DNA from 3 places in the Kocuria sp. SL71 genome. Region 1 is predicted to be linked to each of the others. Evidence: riboswitches for the same ligand, from Rfam matches in the RefSeq annotation. Region 1 holds a riboswitch; each other region holds the start of a gene.

The links. Region 1 has a riboswitch for S-adenosylmethionine ahead of OVA15_RS11590 (O-acetylhomoserine aminocarboxypropyltransferase/cysteine synthase family protein). Riboswitches for the same ligand answer to the same signal wherever they lie in the genome.
Region 2: linked by a shared signal. The riboswitch ahead of OVA15_RS09305 (hypothetical protein) and the one ahead of OVA15_RS11590 (O-acetylhomoserine aminocarboxypropyltransferase/cysteine synthase family protein) in region 1 are both predicted to bind S-adenosylmethionine.
Region 3: linked by a shared signal. The riboswitch ahead of OVA15_RS06715 (bifunctional o-acetylhomoserine/o-acetylserine sulfhydrylase) and the one ahead of OVA15_RS11590 (O-acetylhomoserine aminocarboxypropyltransferase/cysteine synthase family protein) in region 1 are both predicted to bind S-adenosylmethionine.

Annotation. Positions count from the first base shown of each region.
Region 1 covers NZ_JAPPRE010000001.1:2,542,936-2,552,848, reverse strand. Annotated here, with positions in the region: gene OVA15_RS11595 (cystathionine gamma-synthase) at 1-472, opposite strand, end outside; gene OVA15_RS11590 (O-acetylhomoserine aminocarboxypropyltransferase/cysteine synthase family protein) at 469-1,944, opposite strand; SAM riboswitch class IV at 1,994-2,103, opposite strand; gene OVA15_RS11585 (acyltransferase family protein) at 2,138-3,544, opposite strand; gene OVA15_RS11580 (hypothetical protein) at 3,899-4,345, shown strand; gene OVA15_RS11575 (NAD-dependent epimerase/dehydratase family protein) at 4,581-5,795, shown strand; gene OVA15_RS11570 (glycosyltransferase family 4 protein) at 5,801-7,027, shown strand; gene OVA15_RS11565 (alpha/beta-hydrolase family protein) at 7,037-8,806, opposite strand; gene OVA15_RS11560 (hypothetical protein) at 8,997-9,913, shown strand, end outside.
Region 2 covers NZ_JAPPRE010000001.1:2,052,545-2,062,457, forward strand. Annotated here, with positions in the region: gene OVA15_RS09285 (glycosyltransferase family 39 protein) at 93-1,484, shown strand; gene OVA15_RS09290 (succinate dehydrogenase) at 1,541-2,353, shown strand; gene OVA15_RS09295 (2Fe-2S iron-sulfur cluster-binding protein) at 2,426-3,118, shown strand; gene OVA15_RS09300 (hypothetical protein) at 3,283-3,705, shown strand; SAM riboswitch class IV at 3,767-3,880, shown strand; gene OVA15_RS09305 (hypothetical protein) at 3,915-4,397, shown strand; gene OVA15_RS09310 (DEAD/DEAH box helicase) at 4,532-9,403, opposite strand; gene OVA15_RS09315 (hypothetical protein) at 9,649-9,913, opposite strand, start outside.
Region 3 covers NZ_JAPPRE010000001.1:1,491,176-1,501,088, forward strand. Annotated here, with positions in the region: gene OVA15_RS06705 (endonuclease domain-containing protein) at 91-630, opposite strand; gene metX (homoserine O-acetyltransferase MetX) at 1,389-2,570, opposite strand; gene OVA15_RS06715 (bifunctional o-acetylhomoserine/o-acetylserine sulfhydrylase) at 2,572-3,933, opposite strand; SAM riboswitch class IV at 4,001-4,115, opposite strand; gene OVA15_RS06720 (CPBP family intramembrane glutamic endopeptidase) at 4,184-4,960, opposite strand; gene OVA15_RS06725 (S9 family peptidase) at 5,033-7,210, shown strand; gene OVA15_RS06730 (CPBP family glutamic-type intramembrane protease) at 7,230-8,042, opposite strand; gene gatB (Asp-tRNA(Asn)/Glu-tRNA(Gln) amidotransferase subunit GatB) at 8,150-9,649, opposite strand; gene gatA (Asp-tRNA(Asn)/Glu-tRNA(Gln) amidotransferase subunit GatA) at 9,646-9,913, opposite strand, start outside.

The DNA.
Region 1 (9,913 bases):
CCGTCAGATCGGCGATGCCCAGCAGCGGATTCGTGGGGGTCTCGACCCAGATCACCCGGGTGCCCGCCTCCACAGCCCCGCGGACCGCATCGAGCGAGGTGACGTCCACCGGCGTGTGCCGGATCTGCCAGGGAGCCAAGACCCTGGTGATGAGCCGGTTGGTGCCCCCGTAGCCGTCGGCGCCCAGGACCACATGGTCTCCGGGGCGCAGCACCGAGCGCAGCAGCGCATCCTCCGCCGCGATCCCGGAGGCGAACGCGAAGGCCCGCTGCCCGCCCTCGAGCGCGCACAGCTGCTCCTCGAAGGCATTGCGGGTGGGATTGGAGCCGCGGGAGTACTCGTGGCCGTCGCGCAGGACGTTGATGCCGTCCTGGACGAAGGTGGAGGTCTGGTAGATCGGCGGGATGACCGCACCGGTCAGCCGGTCCGGCTCCTGGCCGGCGTGGACGGCGCGCGTGGTGAACCCGCTCATGCCTGCACCTCCTGGCGCTGGTCGCGGCGCGCGCCGCTCGGCTCGTCCTCGGAGCGCACCGGGGCGCCGTCCGTCGACGATCCCGGGGCACCTTCTGCGGCCGGGATCTCAGCGCCGCGCGCGGCCTCGACGCGCAGCAGCTCATCGAGCGAGGACTGCAGATCGGCGATCAGGTCGTCGACCGCCTCCAGCCCGATCGACAGCCGCAGGGTCTGCCAGCTGATCCCGCCGGCCAGTCGCTGCTCCTCCGAGAGACGGCAGTGGGTCATGGCCGCGGGATGGTTGATCAGCGAGCGGACGTCGCCGATGTTGGCCACCAGCTTGAAAAGCCGCAGGGAGTCGACGAATCCGGCCACTGCGGCATCCGAGCACTCCAGCTCGAAGCCGAAGACCGACCCGACGCCCTGGGGGAAGTCGCGCTCGGCGATCTCCCGATCGGCGGAGCCCTCGATCAGGGGGTGGTGCACGCAGCGCACCGCCGGATGCGTGCTCAGGAACTCGGCGATGCGAGCGGCGCTGTCCGAGTGGCGGCGCATGCGCAGGTCCAGCGTCTCGAGGCCCTGGATGATCTGGGAGGCGTTGAACGGCGAGAGCGTCAGACCCAGGTCGTGCACGAACTTGGCCCGGCACAGATGCAGGAACGGCGAGCCGCCGCGCAGCTTCTCGCACAGGCTGATCCCGCCCCAGCGCGCTCGCGGCTCGGTGAACTGCGGCCAGCGATCGGCCTCGGCCTCCCAGTCGAATCGACCGGAGTCGATCACGACGCCGGCCAGCGACGTCCCGTGCCCGCCGAAGAACTTGGTGGCCGAATGCACCACGATGTCCGCCCCGTGCTCGAAGGGCCGGTACAGGATCGGCGTGGCCAGGGTCGAGTCGACGATCACCGGGATCCCCCGCTCATGGGCGATGCGGGAGATCGCGTCCAGATCCGCCAGCGTGGCCAGCGGGTTGCCGATGGACTCGAGGAAGAAGCCCCGAGTGTCCTCCGTGATCGCCTCCGACCAGGCCGAGGGGTCAGCGGGATCGACGTAGGTGACGGTCGCGCCGAGATCGGCCAGCGTGTCACCGAGCAGGTCGACGGTGCCGCCGTAGATCTTCTCCGAGACCACCAGGTGCTTGCCGGGGCCCGTGCTGATCAGCGCGAGCAGGGCCGCGGCGACGGCGGACTGCCCCGAGCCCATGGCCACGGCCCCCACTCCGCCCTCGAGATCGGCGACCTTCTGCTCCAGGACGGCGACCGTGGGGTTGCCCGTGCGGGAGTAGGTGAAGCCCGGGGTGGTCTGGGCGAACATGGCGGCGGCAGCCGCGTGGTCCGGGAACTCGAAGGCCGAGGACTGGTAGATCGGCACCGGCAGCGTGGCCTGGACGGGGGCGGCAGGGGCGCCCGGATCGGATCCTGTCCGGCCGGCGTGGATCTGGCGTGTGGCCAGCGAGGTCGAGCTCTTGAGCTCGTCGCAGGGCGAGGACGTCATGAGAGGTGTCTTCCGTGACGGGGTGCTCTTGACCTGCACGTCCCGCCGGAGCTTGTTCGTGCGCTGCGTCAGGTGCAGGCCGCTTCGTCATCCGAACCACCCTTGAACATGGGGTTGGTGCACAGCCAAGTCGGAGCTTGGCAGCTGTGTCTCGTGAAGCCGGTCCGATACTAGCACCCCACCGATCGAGCCGTCAGGACCTCCGTGCGGGCGGGACCAGCAGCAGGACCGCCGCGACCATGGCCGCCGCGCCGCCGAGGGCCAGCGGGATGCCGAGCAGGAAGCGGACCTCCAGCACGGCTGCGGAGAAGACGAGGACGGCCGCTGCGAGGATGCGGACCCACGCCCGTCCGTCCGGCGATGAGGAGCGATCGGGACTCGAAGCTCGCAGCGGCGCGGATCCGTCGGCTCGGGGCGCGCTCGAGGGCCGCTCACCCGAGGGCGATCCTCCGGCTGCGGGCCCCTCCGGTTCGGGCTCGCGGGCGACGATCCGCCCCGCCACGGCCTCCAGGACGCCCAGCGGACGCACGACCAGCAGGACCATCGCCCAGCACAGCAGCCCGATCGGCAGGCGCCACAGCCACCACTGCGCCGAGCCGGGCACCGGATCCGGGCCGCCGAGCAGCCACCACACCGCCATCACGGCCACGATCACCGGCAGGTGCCACAGGTACAGGGTCGTGGCCCGCGAGCCGACGACCCAGGCGACGGCCTGCGCGGGACGCCATCGCATGAGCCGCTCGAGAGCCGGCGAGCACAGCTGCAGGACGCAGGCCTGAGCCGCGCCGAGGGCGATCATGCACAGCGTGGGCGGGTTCAGGGCCGACAGTCCGTCCGCACCCCACCAGGGCAGGCTCGTCAGGCAGAGCATCACCAGGACCGACAGGGCCGTGATCCCGAGCAGTCTTCCTGCCGAGGCACGAGCGAAGGATCCGTCGTGGCGGAAGAAGCCGATCTGATGGATCGCCAGCCAGACCGGGGCGAAGCCGAGCAGGCCCCACCACGGCTGCTCCGCGGCGATGCGCAGCACCTCGATCGCAGCGCTGAGCCCCACCAGCGCAGCCAGGGTGAGGACGGGCCGGCGATCGTGCAGCCCGTGCAGCAGCGGCACACCGACCAGGCACGCGGTGTAGGCGCCCACGAACCACAGGTGCATCCCGAGCCCCTGAAGCGCCATCGAGGCCCAGTCGGCGGGCATCCCCACGAGCGTCGCGAGGGCGCCGGCCAGCGCCAGGGCGACCCACACAGCGCTCGCCGGCACGACCAGGCGCAGCAGCCGGGCGCGCACCCAGGCCGGCCCGCGGACGCCCTCCGCCGACTGGCGCGACCACGAGATCGCCGAGGCGCACCCTCCCACCACGAAGAACAGCGGCATGACCTGCACGAGCCATGACACCGGGGCGTACCAGGAGGCCTCCGTGGGTGCCATGACGCTGCGCAGCGCGCCCGTGCTCGGATCCGTCGTGAGCGTGACCAGCAGGATGTGGAGCACGACCACGGCGATCAGGCAGGCGACCCGAGCAGCATCCAGCGCGAGATCGCGCTGCGCAGGGATGGTCTGCGCAGCGCGCCGGCCGCGGGAGGTGCTCAGCTTCGTCACGTCTCCGATCGTCACACGGCGGCGGCATCGCAGGGGGCGCGGCGGGTGCCCGGGAGCGCAGCAGCGCGATTGTGACGTCAGAGCGTCTTCTTCCGCAGGTCAGGGGCATCGGATCGCCCCGCGGCCTTCTGCAGGAAGGCCTCCGCTGTTACGGTTACCCAAGAGTCATTTAGATATGGCGGATCGGGCATGAATCGGCCTGGATCCGCGCTGTGGCAGGGCTGAGAGACAGCTCCGCTTCCCCCGGTGGGTCTGTACGCGGCACAGCGGATCGCCTAGTCTGGACTCGGGTCGCACCACGATGACGTCGGAGACCCTTCCCCCGCAATTCCGACGATCAGCGCAGGAGCAGCAGTGACTGTCACGAGCACCAGACTGGGCCGGCTGGGATCTCCCCAGCACCACAAGACGCCCCGCTCCCCCATGTGCCATGAGTGCACCACCGATCTCTACCTCAAGTTCCGGGTCTTCCTGCCCTCCACCCGCAAGCGCAGCCGCGTCCCGGGGCTGCGCCGGATCATGGGCCGCGTGCTGCGCTGCGCGGTCCGCTCCGGCGGACGCGTCGAGTACTTCTGCCAGAAGTGCGGCACGCAGCAGCGCCACCTCATCCCGGAGGGCTGGGAGCCCACCTCCAAGGGCCTGACCCCGTGCGACGTCCAGGACCTGGCCTCGGTGTTCATCGCCCCAGGCGAGTCCCTGCCCACGGAAGAGGTCCGCCAGCAGCTCCTGGGCCCGGAGCCCGCACCGGCCGCCCGAGCGGAGAAGACCCTGAGCCTCCGAGAGAGCCGGCTTCCGGCCTGATCCGGCCCGCGCCGGAGCCGTCGCTCTGCGCACCCGTCGGAGGCAGATGACACAATCAGGAGGTCCCCTCCCGCGGGCAGCTCGGGCGCACCAGCCCTCGCATGCCGCTCGTTCACCGTCGGTTCATTCCGGGGTTGCAGGGTGGACGACGACCTTCTACAGCACCAGCCCGCTCGGCTCGGCGTCGTGATCCTTCCGATCCCCGCGCCGAGAGGCGCACGGAAACGGAGATGACGTGAAGATTGCGATCCTCGGCGGCGACGGATTCTGCGGCTGGCCTGCCGCCCTGCACCTCTCGGAGAGAGGTCACGACGTCATCACCGTGGACAACATGTCGCGCCGTCGGATCGACGACGAGCTCGGCGCGCAGTCGCTGACCCCGATCCGCCCGCTCGTCGAGCGCCTGCGCGCCTGGACCGAGGTCTCCGGCAAGGTCATCGAGCACCGCCACCTCGATGTCGCCGAGGACTACGAGGGCCTGCTGCAGCTGATCAGCGAGGACCAGCCGGACGCCGTCGTGCACTTCGCCGAGCAGCGCGCGGCGCCGTACTCCATGAAGAGCTCGCGCACCAAGCGCTACACCGTGGACAACAACGTGTCGGCCACGCACAACCTGCTCGCGGCGATCGTCGAGTCCGAGCGCGACGTCCACGTGGTCCACCTGGGCACCATGGGCGTCTACGGCTACGGCACCGCCGGGATGAAGATCCCCGAGGGCTACCTGGATGTAGAGATCCCGCACGAGGAGCAGGAGCCGATCCAGCAGCAGATCCTGTACCCGACCAACCCGGGCTCGATCTACCACATGACCAAGTCGCTGGATCAGCTGCTCTTCGCGTTCTACGCCAAGAACGACCAGCTGCGGATCACCGACCTGCACCAGGGCATCATCTGGGGCACCACGACCGCCGAGACCCAGCGCGACGAGCGGCTGATCAACCGCTTCGACTACGACGGCGACTACGGCACGGTGCTCAACCGCTTCCTCATGCAGGCGGCGGTGGGCTACCCGCTGACGGTCCACGGCACCGGCGGGCAGACCCGCGCGTTCATCCACGTCCAGGACATGGTGCGCTGCGTCGAGCTGGCCCTCGAGAACTCCCCGGCCCCCGGCGAGCGCGTCAAGATCCTCAACCAGATGACCGAGACGCACCGCGTCCGCGACCTGGCCGAGCTGATCGCCCGCATCTCCGGGGCCGCCGTGGAGATGGTGCCGAACCCGCGCCAGGAGTCGGCGGAGAACGAGCTGCACGTCACCAACGACACCTTCCTGGAACTCGGCCTGCAGCCGACCACCCTGTCCGAGGGCCTGCTGCACGAGGTCGAGGAGACCGCCAAGCGCTACGCCCACCGTGCGGACCTCTCCAAGATCCCCGCGCGCTCGCTGTGGAACCGGCGCACCCGGGCCGGTGTCCCGGCTTCCGTGGCCCACGAGTCGCAGGGCAGCTGAGCAGCTTGCGCATCGCGCTGTTCACCGAGGTCTTCCTGCCGAAGATCGACGGCGTCGTCACCCGCATCATGCGGACCATGGAGCAGCTGGAGCAGCTCGGCCACGAGGTCGAGGTCTTCGCTCCGGGGCACCCGCCGACGCAGTACGCCGGGCACCGCGTGCACAGCGTCCGCTCGCTGTCGTTCAAGCCCTGGTACCCCGAGATCAGGGTGGGCCTGCCCACCGGGCGCATCGCGACCCGGATGGCCGAGTTCGAACCGGACATCGTCCACGCCGTGAACCCGGTGTGGCTCTCGGCCTACGGCGTGCTCTCGGCTCGCCGGCGCAACCTGCCGCTGCTGGCCTCGTTCCACACGGACGTCCCGCACTACACGGAGGCCCTGGGCCTGAACCTGCTGCGGCACCCGTCGGAGTCGTGGATCCGGTGGCTGCACAACCAGGCCGAGCTGAACCTGTGCACCTCCGGTCCCATGGTGGAACGGGCCCGGACGGTCGGCATCCAGGATGTCGACCTGTGGCCCAAGGGCGTCGACACCGTGGCCTACACGCCCGAGAACGCGGACCGCGCCATGCGCGAGCGGCTCAGCGACGGGCACCCCGAGGCCCCGCTGATCGTCTACGTGGGGCGCGTCTCCAAGGAGAAGAACCTCGACGAGCTGCTCGAGCCGATCCGCCGCCTGCCCCGGGCGCGCTTGGCGATCGTGGGCTCCGGACCGCACAAGGAGGCGCTGCAGGAGCAGTTCGCCGGGACGAACACCGTGTTCACCGGGTACATGTCCGGTCTCGAGCTCGCCCAGGCCTACGCCTCCGCGGACGTCTTCGCCTTCCCGTCGCGCTCCGAGACCCTCGGCCTGGTGGCCCTGGAGGCCTTCGCCTCCGGCGTCCCCGTGGTCGGCGCGCGTGCCGGCGGCATCCCCTTCGTGATCGACGAGGGAGTGACCGGGCACCTGGTGGAGCCCGGGAACGCCGACCAGCTCACCGAGGCGCTGCGGGGTCTGCTCGAGGACCCGCAGCGCCGTGCGCGGATGGCCCAGGCCGCCCGCGACGAGGCGCTCAAGCACTCCTGGAGGGCCTCGACGGAGGCCCTGGTGGACTTCTACACCGAGGCGATCGAGCGCCACTGGCGCGATCACGTGCCGGCCGGTCCCATGCTCAAGCTCGTGGGCGCCGCCGATCAGCGCGCTCTGCGGCTGCCCCCTGCCATCCGGAAGTACACCGACCTGCTGCCCTGAGCCGCCCGCTCAGTGCGGGCGCACGCGCGAGGCGATCCTGGCGATGACGGCCTGCTCCTGGGCCGCACTGAGCTCGATGCCCAGCACCCATGCCCACGCTCGGACCTGCTCGCCGTGGTAGCTGTGCCCGTGGCCGCCGGGGATCTCTATCGAGCGCGGCATGTCGGTGGTGATCTGCCAGAACGTCACCCAGGGCAGCCAGCGCAGCGTCGTGATGACGTCGGGGGCGGGGCGACGGCGCAGCTCCTCGATCCAGTCGAACCGCCGCCAGATCAGCGCCGGGGACCACCACACCACGGGATCTGAGGCATGCTGCAGGTAGGCGATCCGCGGACGCCGCCACGGTCCGTACGGGGCTCCCGAGGGATCCAGATCGAGGTCCTGGGGCCGATTCGCGAAGCGCACGTGCGCCCCGCTGCGGTACACGGGCAGGATCTCGGTGCTGCCCTCGTCCCGATCCGCCACGATCCGCGACCACAGCCGAGTGGCCCGCGGCGTGCCGGACCACACGGCGCCATCGACCGACGACAGCATCTCGTGGATGCTGGCGAAGGCGCCGTGCCCGCCATAGGCCCCGAGCGACTCCCCCGCCGCGAACAGCCGGGGCCGCCGCTGCTGGGCAGGGAGGCTGTCGAGCTCCCGGCGCACGCGCTCGAAGAGGACGCGGCCGGCGCGTCGGGCACCCTGCCGATCCACCACGAAGGCGAGTCCCGACGGCGCGAATGAGTACTGCAGGGTGGCGCTCGCGCAGTCGCCGCCGGTCAGGTACTCGACGCTCGCCGGGGTCCAGTCCTGGATCCAGCCCGTCCCCGTGCCGGTGAGCAGCACGAGCACGCCGCGCTCGAACGCTCCGGTGCGGTGCAGCTCGGCCACCACGGCATCGGCGGCGTCCTCGAGGCTGTCATGGGCGATCTTGCCGGCGAAGACACGGATCGGCTCCCGGTGCTGCCCGGCAGCGGTCTGCGGGCTGAGCCGCAGGCGCTCGAGATCCGCCGCCCGAGGCCCGTCGGCCACGAAGGCCTGTCCGTGCGTGCCCAGGACGTCATAGGACTCGCTCGAGCCCGGCCCGCCCGAGCGCTCGGGCTCCGCGGGACGACGGCGGCCGTCGGCCCAGCGGCGATTGGCGATCGTTGCGCGGCGAACCATGCGCCGGGCGATCTGCGCGATCAGCAGGCGGTTGGTCAGCGCCACCGCACCGAGGCCGGCGACCGAGGCCAGGCCCGGGCCCACGAGATCCCGGGAGATGAAGCGCACGCCGCCTGCGACCGTGGAGCGGATCCAGTGCATGACCCAGCCGAAGGCCACGCCCCCGAGCCACCACGACGTGCCCACGGCGTAGCCGATCACATGGGCTCGCGGGCCGCCGTCGCGGGTCTCGACGAGCTCGGAGGTCCGCCGCTGCGCCCCCGCCGAGCGAGCCAGAGCCGCCGCGGTGACCGCCGACGCCCCGCCGATCAGCGCCGCCGTCAGGGGGTGCAGCCGCCCACGGCGTCGGGCGGGATCCGTGCGGCTGCGGAAGTCGGCGGCCGCACGCCGGATGCCCGGTGTGGGGCGCTCGCCCAGCCGCAGCCCGAGGTTGTGCAGGCCGACTCCCAGGGCGTAGCCGCCCAGCTGGTTCGTGGCCACCGAGGCAGCGGTCATCCACCAGGTCCGGGGCACGAGCGACGGGGACAGGGACACCCAGGACGCCCCGAGACCCAGCACCAGGCCGGCGCGGTTGAACCATGGCTGTCGGACGTCTCCCGGGCGGTGGATCGGAGGGCGGAACGAGTAGCGCACCCGGCCATCCTATGGATCCCGGCCCCTCTTGAGGGGCGGCGTAACCTCCGGCGCGACGGTCGCGGCAGCTGCCTGGATGCGATGGAGTGGATTCAGCGGGACATCACCCCACTGCCAGGCGGCACCCGTATCCTCGGTCGCGAGCACCGGATCCCGAACGTGCACAGCACGACTCCCCGAAAGGCCCCGCATGTCCCGCAGGCACCTGACACTGGCCCTCACGGTCCCGCTGCTCGTCGGGCTCCTGGCCGGGTGCGGCTCCGATGAGGAGTCCGGCGCGGCCTCCGGCGAGGCCCCCGCGCGCTCCGGCGAGCCGACAGAGCGCTCGGAGCAGCTGCGCACCGATCTGACCAGCACCTGCCTGGCCGACGGCACCGCAGAGGGCCGGCAGACCCCTGAGCTCGCATGGCTGGACGCAGCCCCCGGTGCCTCGGACCGCGACGTCCTCCAGGCAGCCGTGGACGGCGCCGAGAAGGATCTGGACCTGACGGCGAGCATGGGCGTCCGGGTGTCCGGCGGCGAGAACACCACCGCGGGCGGGGAGCGCACGTATCCCTCGGCGAGCCTTTCGAAGGTCCCCGTGGCCCTCGCCTATCTGACGACTCTGCGTGAATCCGGCCAGGAGCCCACGGAACAGGACCTCGCCCTGATCGATACCGCCCTGGTCTACAGCGACAACGACGCCGCCTCCCAGCTCTACGGCGGGCTCGGCGCGACCCCGCTCGAGCAGCAGGCGGCGCTGCAGGAGATGGACGACCTCCTCGGCATGGACAACGGAGCCGAGACCGACTTGCCGGGGCTGAATCCCACCTCCGTCGACGACCAGCTCAGGCTGCTCGCCGCCCTGCAGGACCCGCCCGAGGGGCTGGACGGGGACGACGTCAGCACCGTCACCGAGCTCATGGCCGTGCCCGCCCCCGGGCGGCAGACGCCGGACGAGTCCAAGGACTTCGGCGTCGGCTCCCTCGCTCTGCCGCTGGAGGACCCGGCCGCCGACGACGTGCACGTGAAGAACGGCTGGATCGCCGACGACGACTCCGGGCTCTGGAGCGCGGGCACGGCCGGATACGCCACAGTGCAGGGCACCGATCTGGAGATGGTGGTCCT
Region 2 (9,913 bases), 490 kb from region 1:
CCCAGATCGCCGCCGAGACCTCCGCAGACCGCTCGCTGCTGCTGCCGCCCGTCCTGGCGACCGTGCTCACCGCCGCCGTCGCCTTCTGGGGCATGACCGTCCCTCAGTTCTGGTTCGACGAGGCCGCGACCATCTCGGCCACGAACAGGCCCTTCGGCTCCCTGCTGCGCCTGCTGCAGGACGTCGACGCCGTCCACGGCCTGTACTACGTCCTCATGCATCCCTGGGTGGCGCTGTTCGGGACCTCCGAGCTGGCCATGCGGACCCCGTCGGCGCTGGCCCTGACGCTCGCCGCCCCCCTGATCACCCAGGTGGCCATGATCTATGCCCACCGCTGGTCCCCGGACCGGGTGCTGCTGAGCGGGCTGATCGCCGGTCTGCTCTTCGCCGTCCTGCCCGGTCTGTCCTGGGCAGGCCAGGAAGCCCGCGGCTATGCCATGGCCGTCCTCGCCTCCGTTGCGGCGCTGTGGTGCTTCGAGCGCTTCCGCGACCGCGGAGGCACGGCGGCGCTGGTGGGCTTCGCGGTGCTGCAGGCCGCCGCCGTCGGATTCTCCATGTACGCCGCCTCCGCGGTGGTGCTCTACCTCGTGCGAGCCTTGACCTGGGGACGTCGTCCGTTCCTGAAGGTCCTGATCGCGACAGGAGGCACCACCGGTCTGGTGCTCCCGCTGGGGCTGAGCGCCCTGTCCCAGAGCAGCCAGATCAGCTGGATCGACCTGACAGTGAGCAGTGTGATCAAGAGGATTCTCCTGCGCACCGTTCCGATCAGTCCTGGGAATCGGGGTGAGCCGTGGAACGACGTCGCCCTCGAGCTGGCTCCGTGGTTCATGGGACTGATCGCGCTGATCCTGGCCGCGGGCCTCCTGCGCGGTCCCGGCCGCCGGCTCGTCCTGTGGCTGCTGAGCTTTCCCCTGTTCCCCATGGCCTGCATTCTGCTGGCCCAGATGATGGGCAAGCAGCTGTTCCAGGAGCGCTACTTCACCTATGCGACCCCGTTCCTGGTCCTGGCCCTGACGGCGTCCCTGGCCACGATCCGCTGGCGACCCGCGGCGGCGGTGCTGAGCGCGGGCCTGCTGGGGCTGTCCGTCCCGTCGCTGCTGGGGCAGAACACCTGGGACGCCAAGAGCGGTGACAACTACGCGACGGCCTCTGCTCTGGTCGCCCGGAGCGACACCGTGATCTTCATGGACCGGTCGAACCGCGGCGTCCTGCTCGCCTATCCGCCGGAGCACGAGATCGCCGATCCCATGCTCCAGGAGGACCGGATCAGCGCGGACAACCTCTACGGGCTGAACCGCCCCGGCTACGAGTCCTGGAAGATCGACACCGTCGGCGCCACCTCCGTGGTCTCCAACAAGAAGAACCAGTTCCACGACACCGTGCTGTCCCACCTGCGGGACAACGGCTGCCAGCAGACGCAGGAGGACCGCAGCACCCGCTTCCGGATCACCCTGCTGGAGTGCCCGGCCCCCGCTGCCGGGTAACCCGGCGTCACACCGTCATCATGTCCTGGCCGCCCCTCGCCCTAGGCTGTTGCCCCATGACCGAGAACCTCCGTGCCGAGACCGAGCGAGTCCTCTCCGCGGTCTCACCTGCCACGCGGCGCACCCTCGAGGAGTCCGCCGGTCGTCTTTGGGCCTGGACCCTGAAGACCTCCGAGCGCTTCCCGCCCACCCCGGACGTCAAGCTCGCCATGGCTTCCAGCGGCGCCGTGCTCTCCGGGTACACCGTGATCCACATGCTGGGCAATCTGCAGGTCTACCTGGGACGCGGCCGCTTCGACTCCTACGCCCACCACCTGCGCACGCTGGGGGCGCCGGTCCTGCCGCGGCGCACCGTTCTGTGGGCCTTCCGGGTCGTGCTGCTGGCCGATGCGCTGACCCACCTGAGCTGCGCGGCGGTGCTGACCGTGCGCGCCCAGGCCTCCGAGCGCCGTACTGCCGCTCAGCCCAGGCCGCTGCCGCAGGGTCGCCGGCGCACCCGCTGGCAGAGGCTCAAGCGCTCCATGCGCTCGACCGGCACCGTCCTGGGGCTGTTCACGGCCTTCCACCTGGCGGATCTCACACTGGGCACCCGGCCGGCCGCCTCTCGCCGTCACGAGCCCGGTGCCGCCTACGACAACCTGGTGGCATCCCTGCGCCGCCCGCCCGTGGCCGGGCTGTACCTGGCCGCCATGCTGGCGCTGGCCGCACACACCTCCCAGGGCCTGGTCCAGATCGGCAATGACACCGGCCTGTCCGCCCAGCGCGGCGCCCGCGAGCGCTTCGAGCTGGCCGGGCGGCTGGTCGGCACCGGCGTGGCCCTGGGCAACGCCTCCATCCCCGTGGCCGTGCTCCTGCGCCTGGTGCGCTGAGCCGTCCTCCCCCCGCACTGCAACACCGCCTTCCGCGACCGGGTCCCGGCGCGAGGGCACCGAAGGAGTCCCATGCGCATCACCGGCACCCTGCAGGTCGAGGTCTGGCGCCAGGCCGACGGCGAGTCCGAAGGCGGTTTCGAGACCCACACCGTCACTGGCGTGACCCCTCAGACGACCGTGCTGGAGCTGCTCGACCTGCTCAACGAGCAGCTGCCCGAGGGCATGGAGCCGATCTCTTACGACGACGGCTGCCGCGAGGGCATCTGCGGCAAGTGCGGCGTCACGGTCGACGGCGTGGCCCACGGCCCCCAGCTCAACCGGGCCTCGTGCCAGCAGCAGGTCGCGGCCTTCACCGACGGGCAGCGCGTGCGGATCGAGCCGCTGCGCGCAGCCGCCTTCCCCGTGAAGAAGGACCTGTCCGTGGACAAGAAGGCTGCGCTGCGAACCGTGGTCAAGGCCGCCGGAGGCCCCGTGGGCATGAAGGCGCTGACCGAAGCCGGGTGCATCAGCTGCGGGGCCTGCGTGGCCGCCTGCCCCAACGGCTCCGGGCAGCTGTTCGTGGGCTCGCTGCTCACCGAGCTCCCCCCGCTGGCCAAGGACGACGACGACCGCCGCACCCGCTCCGGCAAGGTGCTCGACGCCGCCGAGGAGAGCTTCGGGCCGTGCTCCACCCTGGGCGACTGCACCGAGGTCTGCCCCGCCGGGCTGCCGCTGGAGAATCTCTCGGCAGTGGCGAGGGAGCATCTGCGCCGTCGTCGCTGAGTCGCCAGGCCGCGGCGGCGGCCTGTCGCTGCGGCGCCGGAGTGCGCCTCCGGGATTCTTGTAGTTACACGCCTGCGCGCCCCTTGGCGTTAGCAGTTGCGAATACTCGGGCGGGGTCATATATTTGCATCAGCAACCCCCTCCCGTTCGACCAGGAGTCCACGATGCACCCCTATGTCCCGCAGGCTCAGCCCTACGCCTACCCGCAGGCCGGCTGGTCCCCGAGGCCCTCCGCGCCCGGCAGCGCCGTCACCGCCCTGGTGCTCACGATCCTGGTGCTGGCCGGTGCACTGCTGCTCTCCCCGCTCACGATCCTGTTCTCGATCGGCGCCGCGTCCACAGTCACGGAGCCCGACTTCGGCGGCACCGCCGATCTGGTCGCTGCCATGCTCGTCGCGTTCCTGCCCCTGGGTGCCCCGGCGATCCTGGGTGCGGCGCTGGCCATCTACCCCCGCATCCGCATGCCGCGCGAGATGTACCCGTCCTCCGGGGTGAAGACTGCCGCAACCGTCTTCCTGGTCCTGCATCTGCTCACGCTCGTACTCGCCGTCATCTTCGGCGTCCTGCCGCAGGTCCTGGTGCTGTGAGCGCGGCACCGCCGCGTCATGGAGCTTGTGCTGTCGGAGCCTTCTTGTAATTTCAGGACACGTTCACGAGCGCGGCCTCACGGGCCTGGCTGGCCGCGCAGCAACCCGAACTCGATTCCCGGGTGCTTCCAGAGCAGAACGGGCCTCAGCGCCCTCGCTGGGGCAAGACTCGACGGGGTCGCGCTACGCGGCCCGGAAGGCAGGACCTCATGTCCGACGCACTGCACCAAGCACTGGAGTCGAAGCGCTCCGATCTCGAGCATCTGCATCCCTACAACGTGCCGCTGCACCTCGCACCGGAGGCCCCCGTGGTGCCGCCGCGCACGAACCACCGGTGGATCGACTTCGGAGATCGGGAGGCCCGGGAGTGGAGCAGAGTCCTGTTCCTCCTCCCCCGCAAGGGCCACTCAGCGAACGTCATGGCCTGCGCGCACAGCGTGTGGCGCTTCGGCAACCTGCCCAACGTGAACAATGCCCCGGAGGTGGCTCGGGCCGCCCGCGCTCTCGGACACACCCCGGAGAGCGCCTGGGAGATGCTGGTGACGTTGATCGTCATGCGCCAGGACCAGGAGCACGACCCGGATGTCGCGTACGACCTGAGGGTCTGGGCCCTGTGGCACGAGCGCATGAACCTGCTGGAGGACCCGATCACAGCGGCAAGGCACTGCTTGAAGGCCGTCGGTCAGCGCTGATCGGGGTCCTCAGCGACTGGCTCGACACGACGCCCTTCTCCCCACCGATTCAGGCGGGGAGAAGGGCTTACTCATTGCTTAATTAGAAATCAGCCCGACTCCTACCGCGAAAGCTCACGCTCACATCGAAGGCATCAAGCAGCTGATAACGGAGACCCGCCCTCGACATCGAGTCCCGGCAGGGCTTCGATGATCTCGACGGTGCGAACCGACACCGTGATGACCTTCTGGAGCAGATCGAGGATGTAGCGCGGATTGCCGTGTTCGAGGCCCCACTGGTTGGGGTCGTTGACGATGCCGGAGGCCTTGTCCGTGGTCACCTGGTACTGGCGGATGATCCATTCGATCGCGCTGCGGGAGCCGAGCTGGTAGCGGTATGTCTCCTCCGGGATGCCGTGCACGGTGATGTTCGAGTTGACGATGAGCGAGTCCGGCGCGTCGGAAGCCTTCTTCCCCGTGGGGAACCGCATCTTCTGAACGCGGTAGTAGACAGCTTCTGCCTCGGGTCCACCTAGCGGGAGCTGTTCACCGCCGACGATCTCCAGTGAATAGGGCTCGGCCTCCTCGTAGTTCGCGTGCAGGTGGAAGAGCTCACGACCGGCCTCGACGAACGGCTGGAAGGACTCCGCTGGCACGTGCGGGATGCGGGGAAGCATCTGCTTAAGCTCGCCCGCGTAGCGCTCGCGGTACTCCGGCGAATGCAGCAGGCCGTAGAGGAAGAAGAAGACCTCGTCCTTCGTGACCTGGTTGCCGTAGCGCTTTTGGACGAGGCGGTGGAAGTCGTCGGTGATGTTGTCGACGCGGCGGTAGCCGTCGGCCACCTCGCCACCGAGGTCGAAGGCGATTGTGCCCTCGTTTTCGGCGGGTTCCCAGCGGTAGCGGGGGAAGAAGTTTCCGCCGGATCCCGCTCCCGCAACATGTAGATCAGGAATGTACGTGCTCGCGATGGCTGAGAACGGAACAGCAGATCCAGCGCCCACAATCCAGAACCCGTAGTTGTCGTGCTGCGCGGTGGGGAAGAGCTGTTCCAGTCGATAGACCATGTCGTTGTACGCGCGGTCGAAGTAGACGTTCGCTCTTGCGAACGGACGGTAGAGCCCTTCGCGGTAGGCGGAGTCTCGGTGCTCGATCGTGCGGCCGCGCAGGACGTTGGTCTTGTCTGCGCGGTTCCACGACAGCTTTGTCGGGTCGAAGTCGGGGGTGTAGCCGGGTTGAGTGGCCCGGACCACCTCACTGTTATAGAAATCGATGGACCGGGTGACGTTCTCCTGTAAATGGGGCAACGAGTAGTTGTAGACCCACGAGTCGCGCGCACTCGCGAGCCCGCGGGAGTAGATCGCGAAAGCGGCGGGCTGAGTGTCCGTGCCCTTGTTGTCTCCCAGGATCGGGTAGGTCAGGTAGTCCTCGTCGCGCTGGTTGATCCAGTCGCCATGACGATTGGGCGTGATCTGTTGCCACGGGACGGTGTCGAGGGTGGACTCGTCGACAATCTGTAGCTTTTCTTCGGTTGTGAGGTAGTCACCGATGTCGCGGTAGTGGATCGTCGCGGGTCCGCTGTGCCCCTGCGTGCGGACAAGGAGGAAGACAGCGATCGTCGTGCGTCCGCCGGAGCCGAAGACGTTCCCCTTTTCTTTCTGGCGCAGGACGCCAGCAGTGCGCGCGTTGCCGCGCAGGTTGAACACGTAGATCGAGGAGAAATCCTCGGCGAGGGTCTTGCGCACGCCAGCGGCTGTGTTGCCTTCGATCCAGCCGCCATTCGTGACGAACCCGATGACACCTTCGTCGCCGATCCTGTCGCTGGCCCAGCGAATCGCCCGCAGGTACGAGTCGTAGAGGCTGTTCCTGTTCGTCGCATCCGTGCGCGCGGCGAACGTGTCCCGTACCCGGGCGTCGAGGGTCGGGTAGGAGACGTTCGCATTGTCGTCGTTTCCGGACGTCTGCCCCACGGAGTACGGCGGGTTGCCGACGATGACCTGAATGTCGAGCTTCTTCTGCGCCTCGGCACGGGTGTTGTTCGCGGGGAAGACCGTCTCGTCCTGGAGGTCTCCGTCCTCCGTGAGCTGGAAGGTGTCCGTGAGGACGATCCCGTCGAACGGCTCGTAGTCCTCGACCTCCAGCTCCACGTCGTGCGCTACGGCTTGGAGGTCGTGGAACGTCGTCTCGATGTTGATCGCCGCGATGTAGTAGGCGAGGAGCAGGATCTCGTTCGCATGGAGCTCGGACGCGTACTTCCGCGCGAGGTCTACAGGGTTGATGAGCCCGGACTGGAGGAGGCGGACGATGAACGTGCCCGTCCCCGTGAACGGGTCGATGACGTGCACACCTTCATCGCTGATCGACCGGCCGAACTCCTGCTTCAGCACGTCGTCGACGGATCGGAGGATGAAGTCGACGATCTCGATGGGCGTGTAGACGACCCCCATCGCGTCCGCGGCACGTGGGAAGGCGTTCTTGAAGAAGCTCTCGTAGAGCTCCGTGATGATCTTCTGCTTGCCCTCCGCATTGTCGATCCCCGCCGCCCGCAGACGCACGGACTCGTAGAACGACTCCAGCGACTCGGCCTCCGCATCGACGTGCATTGCGGTCAGAGAGTCGACCATCCGGTCCATCACTCGGGAGACGGGATTGTGCTCGGTGAAGGCGTAGTCCTCGAAGAGAGCATCGAAGACGGGCTTGGTGATCATGTGCTGCGCGAGCATCTCGATCGCGCCATCGCGCGTGATCGACTCGTTCAGGTTCCGCCGCAGCGCGTCCAGGAACACCCCGAAGTGCTTCGAGGCGGCAGAGCCCGGGTCATCGACCAGTGTAGTGATGCGCGTGATGTGGTTCTGAGCGATGACCGCGATGTCCTTGGCCCACTGGTCCCAGTACGTGCGCGAGCCGACCTTCTTGACCATGCGCGCGTAGATCGCATCCCGCAGCTCGTCCATCTGGGACAGTCGCAGATCGAAGGCTCCCTGGGATCCCGAGGTCGAACCTGTCTCGGTGCCGTCCCCGACCCCGGAGCCGTCGCCTTCCCCCTCGAACCCGACGCCCACCACGTCGATCTGCTTGTCGCGGTTCTTATTGAGCTCAACCTTGTTCACCATGGCGTCGAAGCGCTCATCGTGCGCCCGGAGCGCCTGCAGGACGTCCCACACCACCTGGAAGTTCTTGTTGTCGTCGAGTGCCTTCTCCGGGGCCACGCCGGCCGGCACGACGACGGGCAGGATGATGTAGCCGTACTTCTTGCCCTTGGCCAGGCGCATCACTCGGCCGACGGACTGCACGACGTCGACCACGGAGCGCCGCGGGTTCAGGAACATGACGGCGTCCAGCGAGGGAACGTCCACCCCCTCTGAGAGGCAGCGCGCGTTGGAGAGCACCCGACAGGAGTCGCTGCCCGCATCCGCCTTGAGCCAGTCCAGCAGCTCCGTGCGCTCCATCGAGTTCATAGAGCCGTCGACGTGCTTGGCTTCGACTTTCAACAGGTCGTCCGAATCGCCGTCGGTCTGGTTCTCCGTGTATGCGGAGACGACATCCGTGAACTGCGCTGCGACCCTCTTCGAGGACTTGATGTCCCGGGCGAAAGCGACCGCGCGACGCATGGGCTGCGGGTCCACGGCGAAGGAATGCTCGGCATCCCCGCGCTTGGCCAGACCGTTCCAGCATCCGATCAGGCGCGTGGCGTCATCCAGGGTGAGCTCGCCGTCCTGGGCGAAGGCCTCCTGCATGGCGTCATTCACGGACTCCTGGTTCACCGTGAGGATGAGGACCTTGTAGTCCGTCAGCATGCCCATCTGCACGGCATCGCCGAAGCCCAGACGGTAGAACTCCGGCCCGTAGACGTCTTCGTCGTCCATCGAGGCGAGCACGGCCTGCGCCTTGCCGGCCTTGGCCTTCGAAGCGTCGTCGTAGATGCGCGGCGTCGCGGTCATGTAGAGGCGCTTGGATGCCTTGAGGTAGTTCTCATCGTGGACGCGCACGAACGCGGACTCCTCGGATCCGGCCAGCGTGGCTCCCGTGGTCCGATGCGCCTCGTCGCAGATGACGAGGTCGAAGGGCTCCAGGCCGGCGATCTCCTGCGCTCGAGCCACGACATCGATGGACTGATAGGTGGCGAACACGACCCGCATGCCGTCACCTCCGGCGCGGCTTTCCTTCATACGCTGCGCCAACCGATGTGGGTCCGTGGTCGCCGGCAGGGCCAGGTCCACAACGGAGATCTCCGGAGTGTCTTCGTTCGCCTTGCGGCCCCGGGTCGACTTGGGATCCGAGCACACCGCCATGGGGGCGATTCCCAGGTCCGAGTTGTTCGTCCACTCGCGCAGCGCCTGCGACAGCAGCGCGATCGACGGGACGAGGAAGAGCACACTGCCGCGCGGGCCCACGTATTGCTCCGCCAAGCGCAGCGAGGTGAAGGTCTTGCCCGTGCCGCACGCCATGATGAGCCGGCCGCGGTCGTGGGCGCTGAAGCCCTGGGTGACCTGCTCGATGGCAGTGCGCTGGTACTGACGCAGATCTGCCGATCCGGACAGAGCGAGCACCATGGGAGTCTGCGGGTCGAAGATCTCCCAGTTGATGCGCGAGTTCTCGAAGTCTTCCAATCCGAGCCTGCGCACCGGGATCGACTGCTCGCGGATCGCAGCTTCGGCATTCGCTCCCCACTGGCTCGTGGTCGAGACGATGAGGCGCTCCGTGAATCCGTGGCGACCCGAGGCGGACAAGAACGTGTCGATGTCCGCCTTGGACACTCGGGCGCTCGGGTCGTAGAACTTGCACTGGATCGCCGTGCGACCGCCGTCGCGGCGCTCGCCCACCAGGTCGATTCCCGTGTCATGACCCCAGCGCTCCGGCCACTGGTCCCACATCCAGACCTTCTCGAACTGCTCCGCCCACAGGGGGTCCGTCTGGAGGAACGACTGCGTGAGGCGCTCGAACTTGGTGCCCTTGTCCGTGGTGCTCGTGGAGGAGTAGTAGAGCTTGTCGAGCAGGTCCATCGCCGTGAGGCCAGTGGAGGAAGTCATGCTGATGATTATCCCTCAGCCAGACGGGGTATCTGCGCAAGCGCCCCCCTGCCGGCACGACATCGCACTTCAGGCCAGCCGCCTCATCTGGCCGGGGTGATCATTAGGGGCCCACCCTCGGTCCGATATGCGCACGGCTACGGGAACGCCCCCGGAGGCGGCTCGAGGCTCTCTGCACGCCACATGGAGTGCAGAGAGCCTCGAGCCGCCTCCAGCGACAGCTGTCGGCATTTCACTTCTGCGCGTCAGTGCTGCACAGGGGTCTGCTCGTTATTCCACTTCATGGCCAGATCCTGCGGAGAGAACTCGATCCCTGCCACGGCTCCGCGGGGCACGGTGATCCACAGATGCTGCCACCACCCATCCGACCCGAAAACGTATCTGTGCTGGAGCTGAGTCAGCGCATCCAGCTTGAACCAGCGACGACGAGTCGTCAGGTCGATCGAGTAGCCGATCACCTGGCAGACAAGATCACCAGCAACGAAGCCCTTGACCGCCGGAGCGAAAATA
Region 3 (9,913 bases), 1.1 Mb from region 1:
GCCGCTGAGGGGACGCAACGAACGTCTTCCCGCGCCTGAATCGTGTCGCACGCGTCCCTTCACGAGATCTCGCACTCGGGCGGCGGCTCGTCAGGGCCCTGCGAGCTCCCGCGCCCGGACCGCTTGCCGATGTGCCCGCACCAGGGTGACGATCCTTGGCTCGCATCCAGGATCCGTCGGATCCACGACGTCGAGATCCGTGTGCACCACACGCAGCTCCGTCCATCCGGCCGCTTCCGTAGCCCGCTGCCGCTCCACATCCCGAAGTCGCTGCCGGGGGTCCTCGTGGACCGCACCGTCGACCTGCACGGCCAGCCGGTGCCTGCGATCCGCGAGGTCAGGGTGGACCCGACGGCCACCCGGGGATCGGATCTCGACATCAGCCTCCCACCCGGTGAAGCGATGGTCCTCCAGCACGAGCCGCGTATAGGTCTCCAGCGGCGAGTCCACTCCGACGACCGCGCGCAGCAGGGCCTGGCGCACCCTGCGGACGCCGCGATGGCTCTCGAACCGCTCGAGATCGTTGCTGAGGTCTCTCTGGCTGCGAAGCGCCGGCACGCCCCGGCTGATGCCCGTGCGGTGCTCGCAGATCACACCGTCGATGACGGCCACGAGCTGCTGGTGAGTCATGACGTGCCGACCGCGGGCGTCTGTCGATGCGGCCAGGTCCAGCAGTGTTCGGGCCGGGGACGTGAGGCGGACCGATCCGTCGGTCCAGAGATCCTCGGCATGGAACTGACTCCGGTGCCCGACAACGCCGCGTCCTCGAGGCCTTGATCCTGTCGAGGAGCACAGATGGATGCCGCCGACATGCCCGAGCCTGCCGGGGAGCCGGAAGTCGTGGAGGATGGCGGCCGTCGTGTGGCTGGCTGCCCAGCCTTCCTGCTGCAGAGCCGGGAGGATCCTCAGCAGACCGGATCTGGTGCGGGGGTCAGGGCGCGAATCGGCGCAGGACCACAGGCCCTTGCCCCAGGAGCAGTACTGCCTCCCCGACAGATGACGCTTCGCGACGCCTGCCGCTTCAGCCTCGGCGGTCGTGAAGACGCGGCCCTGCAGGCAGGCAGGTGGACTGTGACGTGGTCTCGGCATGGCAGACAGTGCAGCGGATCACGGCGCCGACCGATGCGAACGGATCCGCTCCCCGCCGTCGTCGCCCCGGTCCAGTGCCCGAAAGGGCGTCTGTGGAGGCATGAACTCCGTACTTCGGATCTCCGTTGTCCGGGATTCCGTGTGGACCGGGGATCTCGTGCGCCCAGTACGCCGAGGGGACGCACAGGGCGCACGGGATCGCCGACGGGACGCATCGGACGTCTAATCCGGCGTGAATCGTGACGAATGGGTCCCCTCGGCGGCGAGGAGGGTCGATGGGTCGCTTCGGTAGGGCCCCCTCAGGAGAGGAAGGCGGCTCGGACCAGCTCGCCGATCTGCTCGTGCTCGATCAGGAAGCCGTCGTGCCCGGCCCCGGAGCGTATGGTGCGGTGGGGGACGTCGCCGGGCAGAAGCCGGGCGAGGTCCTCGGACTCCGAGGGCAGGTAGAGCCGATCCGAGTCGACCGAGGCCACGAGCCAGTCGCAGGTGGTGGCCGCGAGCGCCTGCCTGACGCCGCCGCGGCCGCGGCCGACGTCGTGGCCCATGAGGGCGTCGTTGAGCACCAGGTAGGAGTTGGCGTCGAAGCGGCCCACGAGCTTGGCGGCCTGATGATCCAGGTAGCTCTCGATCGCATACCGGCCCCGACGGCGCCCCGGCAGCGGCGCCCCCGGATCCTCGCCGGCCTGCGCCGCATTGCCGAAGCGCGCGTTGAGGTCCGGTGCCGCGCGGTAGGTGGTGTGCGCGATCCGCCGTGCGATTCCGAGGCCCACGGAGGGGATGACGCCGTCGTAGTAGTCGCCGCCGCGGAAGTCGGGGTCGTTGCGGATCGCCAGGCGCTGCGCCTGGCCCCATGCGATCTGCTCGGCGCTCGAGGCGGCGGTCGAGGCGATCACCGCACAGGCGCGCACCTGCTCGGGGAACGTGGCGGCCCACTCGAGAGCCCGCGCACCGCCCATGGAACCGCCGACGACCAGCCGCCAGGACGCGATGCCCAGCTGCTCGGCCAGGCGCTGCTCGGCGCGCACCGAGTCGCGGATCGTCACCGCGGGGAAGTCCGATCCCCACGGAAGACCGGCCCGCGGGCTGTCCTCCGGGATCAGAGTCGACGGACCAGTGGAGCCGTAGCAGCCCCCGAGCATGTTGATGGCGACCACGAAGAAGCGGTCGGTGTCGATCGCCCGCCCGGGCCCGACCAGTCCGTCCCACCAGCCCGGTGCCTCGGCGGAGACACGGTCGAAGGAGGTGGCGTCCTCGGCGACCCGTCCGCGCGTGACATGGGTGTCCCCGGTCAGCGCATGCGGGACGAGCACCGCGTTGGAGGCGCGGTCGTCGAGCTCGCCCCAGGTCTCGTATGCCAGCTCGACATCGGGCAGCACGGCCCCGGATTCCAGCCCGAGGTCGCCGATGCGGGCGCGGCGCAGCAGCCCCTCGGTGCGGAAGGGCTGCTGCGAGCGCGCGGTCGTGCTCTGGATGGCGGTCACCTCAGACCGATCCCCCTGCGCCGCGCGCCTTGACCGCGGCGAAACCGAGCTCCAGGTCCGCGAGGATGTCGTCGATGTGCTCCAGTCCCACGGACAGCCGCACGAACCCCGGGGCGACGCCGGCGGCCAGCTGCTCCTCCGGGGAGAGCTGAGCGTGCGTGGTGGAGGCCGGGTGGATGACCAGCGAGCGGACGTCACCGATGTTCGCGACGTTCGAGTGCAGGCTCAGCGCGTCCACGAAGGCCTGGCCGGCCTCCGAGCCGCCGTCGAGCACGAAGCCGAGGATCGAACCTGCGCCGCCGGGGACGTACTTCTGCGCACGCTCGTGCCACGGAGAGGACTCGAGCCCGGCGTAGGACACGGCTTCGACGCCCTCGTGGGCCTCCAGCCAGGTGGCGACCGTCTGAGCGTTGGCGACGTGGCGCTCCATGCGCAGCGACAGCGTCTCGATGCCCTGCTCGATCAGGAAGGCGTTGAACGGGGAGATGGCAGCGCCCATGTCGCGCAGCAGCTGCGTGCGGATCTTGAACGCGAAAGACACGTTGGCCCCGAACGGCCCGTTCTCCCCGAAGACCTCGCCGAACACGAGGCCGTGATAGGACTCGTCCGGCTCCGTGAAGCCCGGGAAGCGATCCGGATAGCGGGTGTAGTCGAAGCGCCCGGAGTCCACGATGAACCCGCCGACCGAGGTTCCGTGCCCGCCGAGGAACTTGGTGGCGGAGTGGATCACCACGTCCGCGCCGTGCTCGAACGGCCGCAGCAGGTACGGGGTCGCGATGGTGTTGTCGACCATCAGCGGGACCTCTGACTCGTGGGCGATCGCGGAGACCGTCTCCAGGTCCAGGACGTCGTTGCGGGGGTTCGGGATGGACTCCGCGTAGAAGGCCTTCGTGTTGGGCCGCACGGCGTCGCGCCAGGCCTGGGGATCGTCCGGATCGGAGACGAAAGTGGTCTCGATCCCGAGCCGGGACAGCGTGTGCTTGAACAGGTTGAACGACCCTCCGTACAGCGACGGGCTGGCCACGATGTGATCGCCGGCCCCGGCCACGTTGAGGATCGCGTAGGTGGTGGCGGCCTGACCGGAGGCGACCATGACAGCTGCGGTCCCGCCCTCCAGGGAGGCGACGCGGTTCTCGACGACCTCGGTGGTGGGGTTGGTCAGTCGGGTGTAGATGGGCCCGACCTGGCTGAGCCCGAAGCGACCGGCTGCGGTCTCGGCGTCCGGGAAGACGTACGAGGTGGTCTGCTGGATCGGCAGCGCGCGGGCGCCGGTGACGGGATCGGGCTCCTGACCGGCGTGGATCTGACGGGTCTCGAAGCTCCAGCCCTGCGGTGCGGAGGGGGTGGGCTGCTGTGCGGACATGTCGGCGACTCCTTGTCTTCCAGGGCCGCGGACCGAGGTCCGACGCACCCGTCGGACCGGGTGCCGTGACCCGCGCTTGCCGTGCCGCGTGCGCGACCGGCCCGGTCCTCACCCAGGGCACCCCACCGCGGAAGGAGGGTTGCCGGCCAGCTAGCTGGGGCTTGTCGCTGGCTCTCGTGACCTGGTTCCCATTCTCGGACGAGCACGGCTCCGGCGCAAACCAGGGTTCCGTGGTCTGTGGAGCCCTCCGTCAGAACAGCAGGGGTCCGGCCAGGAAGCCGACGGCGTCCAGCAGGAAGTGGGCGATGATCAGCGGCATCACGCGTCCGGTGCGGCGGTAGAGCCACAGGAACACCAGTCCCATCACCACGTTGCCCAGCGCCGGACCGACGCCCTGGTACAGGTGGTAGCTGCCGCGCAGAAGGGCCGAGCCGATCAGCACGGCCGGCCACGTCCATCCCACGCGCAGCAGGCGATCGGCCAGGAACACGACGACGATGATCTCCTCCACGAGCGAGTGTCGCAGCGCCGAGGCCAGCAGCAGGATCACCTCCCACCAGGAGGTCCCGCCCGCGTTGGTGACGATCTCGGCGGTGATCCCGAGCTGGCGGCCCGCCTGGTACAGCGCCAGGGTGCCCAGGCCCATGACGGCGAAGAGCAGCGCCCCCAGCCCCAGATCCGCCAGCGGGGCCCGGCGGTCCAGGCCGATCCGGTGCAGCAGCCCGCGCAGCTGACCGGCCGAGCCCGCCAGCAGATAGAGCGCCAGCAGCGGCGGGACCAGAGCCAAGAGGATCCCGAGGCTGCGGCGCAGGACGTCGAACAGGGGGAAGCCGCTCTGCGCCGCGTTCATGGAGGCCTTCGACTCGGCGATCGAGCTGGTGGACAGCGTCTCGGCGAGGTCGAGGAGCGACCAGAGGGCGCTGGCCCCCAGCGAGACGCCCAGCACGAGCAGGATCTGCAGCCACAGATCGGCTCTCTGGGAGCCGAACGACGGCTGGGCTGGGGCCTGGGAGCGCTGTTCGGTCATGGGCTCCATTGTGGGCCAGGGGCACGACGGCAGCGGCCTATGCTGTCGGCGCCGGTTCTTACGATGGGCGCCATGACCTCCCAGAACTCGGATTTTCCGCTCGCTCCCCCGTCGGCCGTGCGTCGCGACCACGTCCGCGAGTTCCACGGCGATGCCTTCCTGGACCCGTACGAGTGGCTGCGGGACAAGGAGTCCCCGGAGGTCATCGCGCATCTGGAGGCCGAGACCGCCTACGCCGAGTCCGCCACCGCCCGGCTGGCCCCGCTGCGCGAGCGGCTCTTCCAGGAGGTCCGGACCCGCGTGCAGGAGACGGACCTGTCGGTGCCGTGGCGGCGCGGCGACTGGTGGTACTTCACGCGCACCGTGGAGGGCGGGGAGCACTCGGTGCAGTGCCGCGTCCCGGCTGCTGAGGAGGGGTGGGAGCCGCCGCAGATCGTGGCAGGTCAGTCCCTGCCCGGCGAGCAGACCCTCCTGGACGGCAACGCCCGCGCGCAGCCGCACGAGTTCTGGTCGCTGGGCGCCTTCGACATCACCCACGACGGCACCCGGATGGCCTGGGCCGAGGACACCACCGGGGATGAGCGCTTCACGGTGCGCGTCCACGACTTCGCAGCCGACCGGACGCTCGACGACGAGATCCCGGAGACCTCCTACGGCGCCTTCCTCTCCCCCGCCGGAGACGCCGTCTTCTACACCGAGGTCGACGACACCTGGCGGCCGTGGCGCCTGCGCCGCCATGTGCTCGGGACCCCGCTCGAGCAGGACATCACCATCGCCCAGGAGGACGACCCCGGCCTGTGGCTGGGGGCCGAGCTCTCCTCGGACCGGCGCTGGCTCGTGCTCGAGGCCGGGTGCTCGGAGTACTCGGAGGTCTCGATCCTGCGCATCGAGGAGGCCGGCGAGCAGGCCCCACAGGTGGTCGTGCCGCGCGGGGCCGGCGTTCTCGCCTCGGCGGAGCCCGTGCGGATCGACGGCCGGGACGTCGTCCTGCTCCAGCACGATCGCCAGGCTCCGGATGGACGCCTGAGCCTGATCGAGCTGTCGGACCTGCCCGGCGAGTCGGCGGAACTGCCCGGCGACGGATTCCCGCCCGGCATCGACATCGTGGCACCCAGGGAGGGACTGCGCGTGCTGGGCTTCGCCGCCACACAGCATCACCTGGTTCTCGAGGTCCGCGAGGACATCCTGCCGGGGCTGCGCATCCTGCCGCTGAAGGGACTCGGCACGGAGAGCCAGGCCGAGCCCCATGTCCTCGAGGTGCCCGGCGAGCTCACGGCTGTCTCCCTCACCGCCGCTGAGCCGGACTCCCCCGTCCTGCGCTTCACCGCCGAGTCCTTCGTGATCCCGCGGCGCGTCTTCGACCTCATCCTGGATGCGCCGGGGACCGAGCTGCCCGATCCGGTCCTGCGCCGCGAGCAGCCGGTGCTGGGCGACTACTCGGCTGCCGACTACAGCGTGGAGCGCGACTGGGCCCAGGCCGAGGACGGCACGCGGATCCCGATCACCCTCATCCGCCGCCGGGACGCCGCGCAGCCGGCACCCGCGGTGGTCTACGCCTACGGCTCGTACGAGATCAGCATGGATCCGTCGTTCTCGTACTCGCGGATCTCGCTGCTGGACCGCGGTGCGGTCTGGGCCATCGCCCACGTGCGCGGCGGCGGCGAGCTCGGGCGGCAGTGGTACGAGTCCGGCAAGAAGGAGCACAAGCGGCGCACCTTCACAGACGTCGTCGCGGCGACCCGGCACCTGGGCGCGCGCTCGGACATCAACGCCGACCGGGTCGTGCTGATGGGCGGCTCAGCCGGCGGACTCCTGGTCGGCGCTGTGCTGAACCTGGCCCCCGAGCTGTACTGCGGTGCGGTGGCCGCGGTGCCGTTCGTGGACCCGCTGACCTCCATGCTCATGCCCGAGCTGCCGCTGACCGCGCTCGAATGGGAGGAATGGGGCAATCCCCTCGACTCCGCGGAGGTCTACCGAACCATGAAGGCCTATTCCCCGTACGAGAACGTCTCCGCCAGGGACTACCCGCCGATCCTGGCCGTGACCTCGCTGCACGACACCCGCGTGCTCTACGTGGAGCCCGCCAAGTGGGTGGCGGCCCTGCGTCACGAGAACCCGGACAAGCGCGAGCAGATCCTCATGCGCATCGAGATGGCCGGCGGCCACGGCGGAGCCTCGGGGCGCTATCAGCAGTGGCACGACAACGCGTGGGAGGACGCCTGGGCCCTGGAGCGCCTGGGGCTGGCCTGAGCCGAAGGAATCCGCCCGTTCACGCCGCCCGGCGTTCTGAGCCGGAGGGCCGCACCCGCTCGAGCACCAGGACCGCGGGGATCAGCAGGAGACCGGCAGCGGCAGCGGCGCCGGCGGCGGCCCATGCCCCGAGGGCCTGAGCAGGCCAGCCCTGCAGCACGGCGGCGCCCGTTCCTGCGAGTCCCGCCGCCCAGCCCAGGGGCATCCACAGCGACCTGGTGCGCACGGCAGCCCAGGCCAGCGTCAGGCTCAGCACCGCCACCGCGCACGCCGAGGCCGCTAGCCAGGACCAGGTGCCTGCGCTGCGCGTGAGCATGACGGGCAGAAGCCCGAGCACCGCCAGCAGGACCGAGACCGTGATCGCAGTGCCTGACGACCACCGTGCGATCGCCAGCCGGAGCAGCGCACCGCGGAACACGATCTCCAGCGCCGCCGCAGCGACCGCAGCCAGCACAGCGGCCACCGCCGGTCCGCCGAGCCTCGAGACCGCCGCCTGGCCCAGCAGCTCGGGCTGGCCGCCCTGGAGCAGCGGCAGGACCGCCGCCCCGGCGCCACCGAGCGCAGCGCCGATCACGAGCGCGCTCGCCCCGCCCAGCGGCCCGGCTGCGGCGCTGCCCCGATCCCTGGGCGCGGGGAACCCCAGATCACGCACACCCGCCTCGGCCAGGAAGAACCAGATGAGCAGCACCGCGACCGGCAGGGCGAGCGGAACCCACTGCCAGGTGGCATCCCACCGCGCCAGGCGCATGGCCAGCACATAGGAGCCGACGATCGCGGCGATCACCGCCCACAGGGCCCGGTCGTCGCCGCGGTAGTTCCAGATGGTGGTCATGTGTGCTCCTTCAGGGTGTCGTCGGGCCGGGAATGCCGACCCGGGCCGGAGTGCAGATCGCGCCCGGAAGCATGGCTCCCGGGCGCGATCGACCTTCACGAGACGGCTCAGGAGACCCCGAGCTTCTCCAGGATCAGCTCGCGGACGCGGCCGGCGTCCGCCTGGCCCTTGGTGGCCTTCATGACCGGGCCGATCAGAGCGCCCACGGCCTGGACCTTGCCGCCCTTGACCTTCTCGACGACGTCCGGCATCTGCGCCATGGCGTCGTCGATCGCGGAGATCAGCACGCCCTCGTCGGAGACCACGGCCAGGCCACGGGCCTCCACGATCTGCGCCGGGGTGCCCTCGCCCTCGGCCACGTGGCCCAGGACCTGCTTGGCGATCTTGTCGTTGATGGTCTTCTCGCCGATCAGCGACTCGACCTCGGCCACGTGCTCCGGGGTGATCCCCAGATCCGCGGTCTCCACGCCCGCGTTGTTGGCCAGGCGGGCGATCTCGCCCATCCACCACTTGCGGGCAGCTGCCTTGGAGGCGCCGGCCTCGATGGTGGCGGCGATCTCCTCGGTCACGCCTGCGTTGACGACGTCGCGGAACTCCTCGTCCGAGTAGCCCCACTCCTCCTTCAGACGCGCGCGGCGCTGGGCCGGGGGCTCCGGCAGCGAGGCCCGCAGCTGCTCCACCCAGGCGGGATCCGGGCACACGGGCACCAGGTCCGGCTCGGGGAAGTAGCGGTAGTCATCGGCGTCCGACTTGGGACGGCCCGAGGTGGTCGAGCGCGTGTCCTCGTGCCAGTGACGGGTCTCCTGGACGATCTTCTCGCCGGCCTTGAGCACCGCGGCATGGCGCTGGATCTCGTAGCGCACGGCGCGCTCGACCGCGCGCAGGGAGTTCACGTTCTTGGTCTCCGAGCGCGTGCCGAACTCGGTGGTGCCCTTGGGCATCAGGGAGACGTTGGCATCGCAGCGCACGTTGCCGCGCTCCATGCGGGCATCCGAGATGTCGAGGTTCTTCACGATCTCGCGGATCGCCTTGACGTAGGCCTTGCCGAGCTCCGGAGCGCGGTCCCCGGCTCCGACGATCGGGCGGGTCACGATCTCGACCAGCGGCACGCCAGCGCGGTTGTAGTCGACCAGCGAGAACTCCGCGCCCTGGATGCGACCGGCACCGCCCTTGTGGGTCAGCTTGCCGGCGTCCTCCTCCATGTGGGCCCGCTCGATCTCGATGGTGAACGGCGTGCCGTCCTCCAGCTCGACGGTGAGCTGGCCGTCGAAGGCGATGGGCTCGTCGTACTGGGAGGTCTGGAAGTTCTTGGGCGTGTCCGGGTAGAAGTAGTTCTTCCGGGCGAAGTGCGAGACCGGGGCGATCTGGCAGCCCAGGGCGAGCCCGAGCTTGATCGCGTACTCCACGGCCTTGCCGTTGACCACGGGCAGCACGCCGGGCAGTCCCAGCGAGACGGGCGTGGTGTTGGTATTCGGCTCGTCGCCGAAGGTGTTCGGCGCCCAGTCGAACATCTTGGTCGCGGTGTTGAGCTCCACGTGGACCTCGAACCCGAGCACGGGGTCGAAGTCCTCCATGGCCTCCTCGAAGGACAGGATCTGATCGCTCACTTGGCGCCTCCCTCAGTGGTCTCCGACAGCTTGGCCACGGCTTCGACGACGTCCGGCAGGTCCTTCCAGATCGGGCCTCCGTTCGCCTCCTCCATCAGCCGCTCCAGACCGGCGGCCGCGCGGTAGAGGCGCGCGTCCTCACGAGCGGGGGCCATGAACTGGAAGCCGACCGGCATCCCGTCCTCGGGCGAGAGGCCCGCCGGGATCGAGATCGCCGGGACGCCCGCCAGGTTGGTGGGGATCGTGGCGATGTCGTTGAGGTAC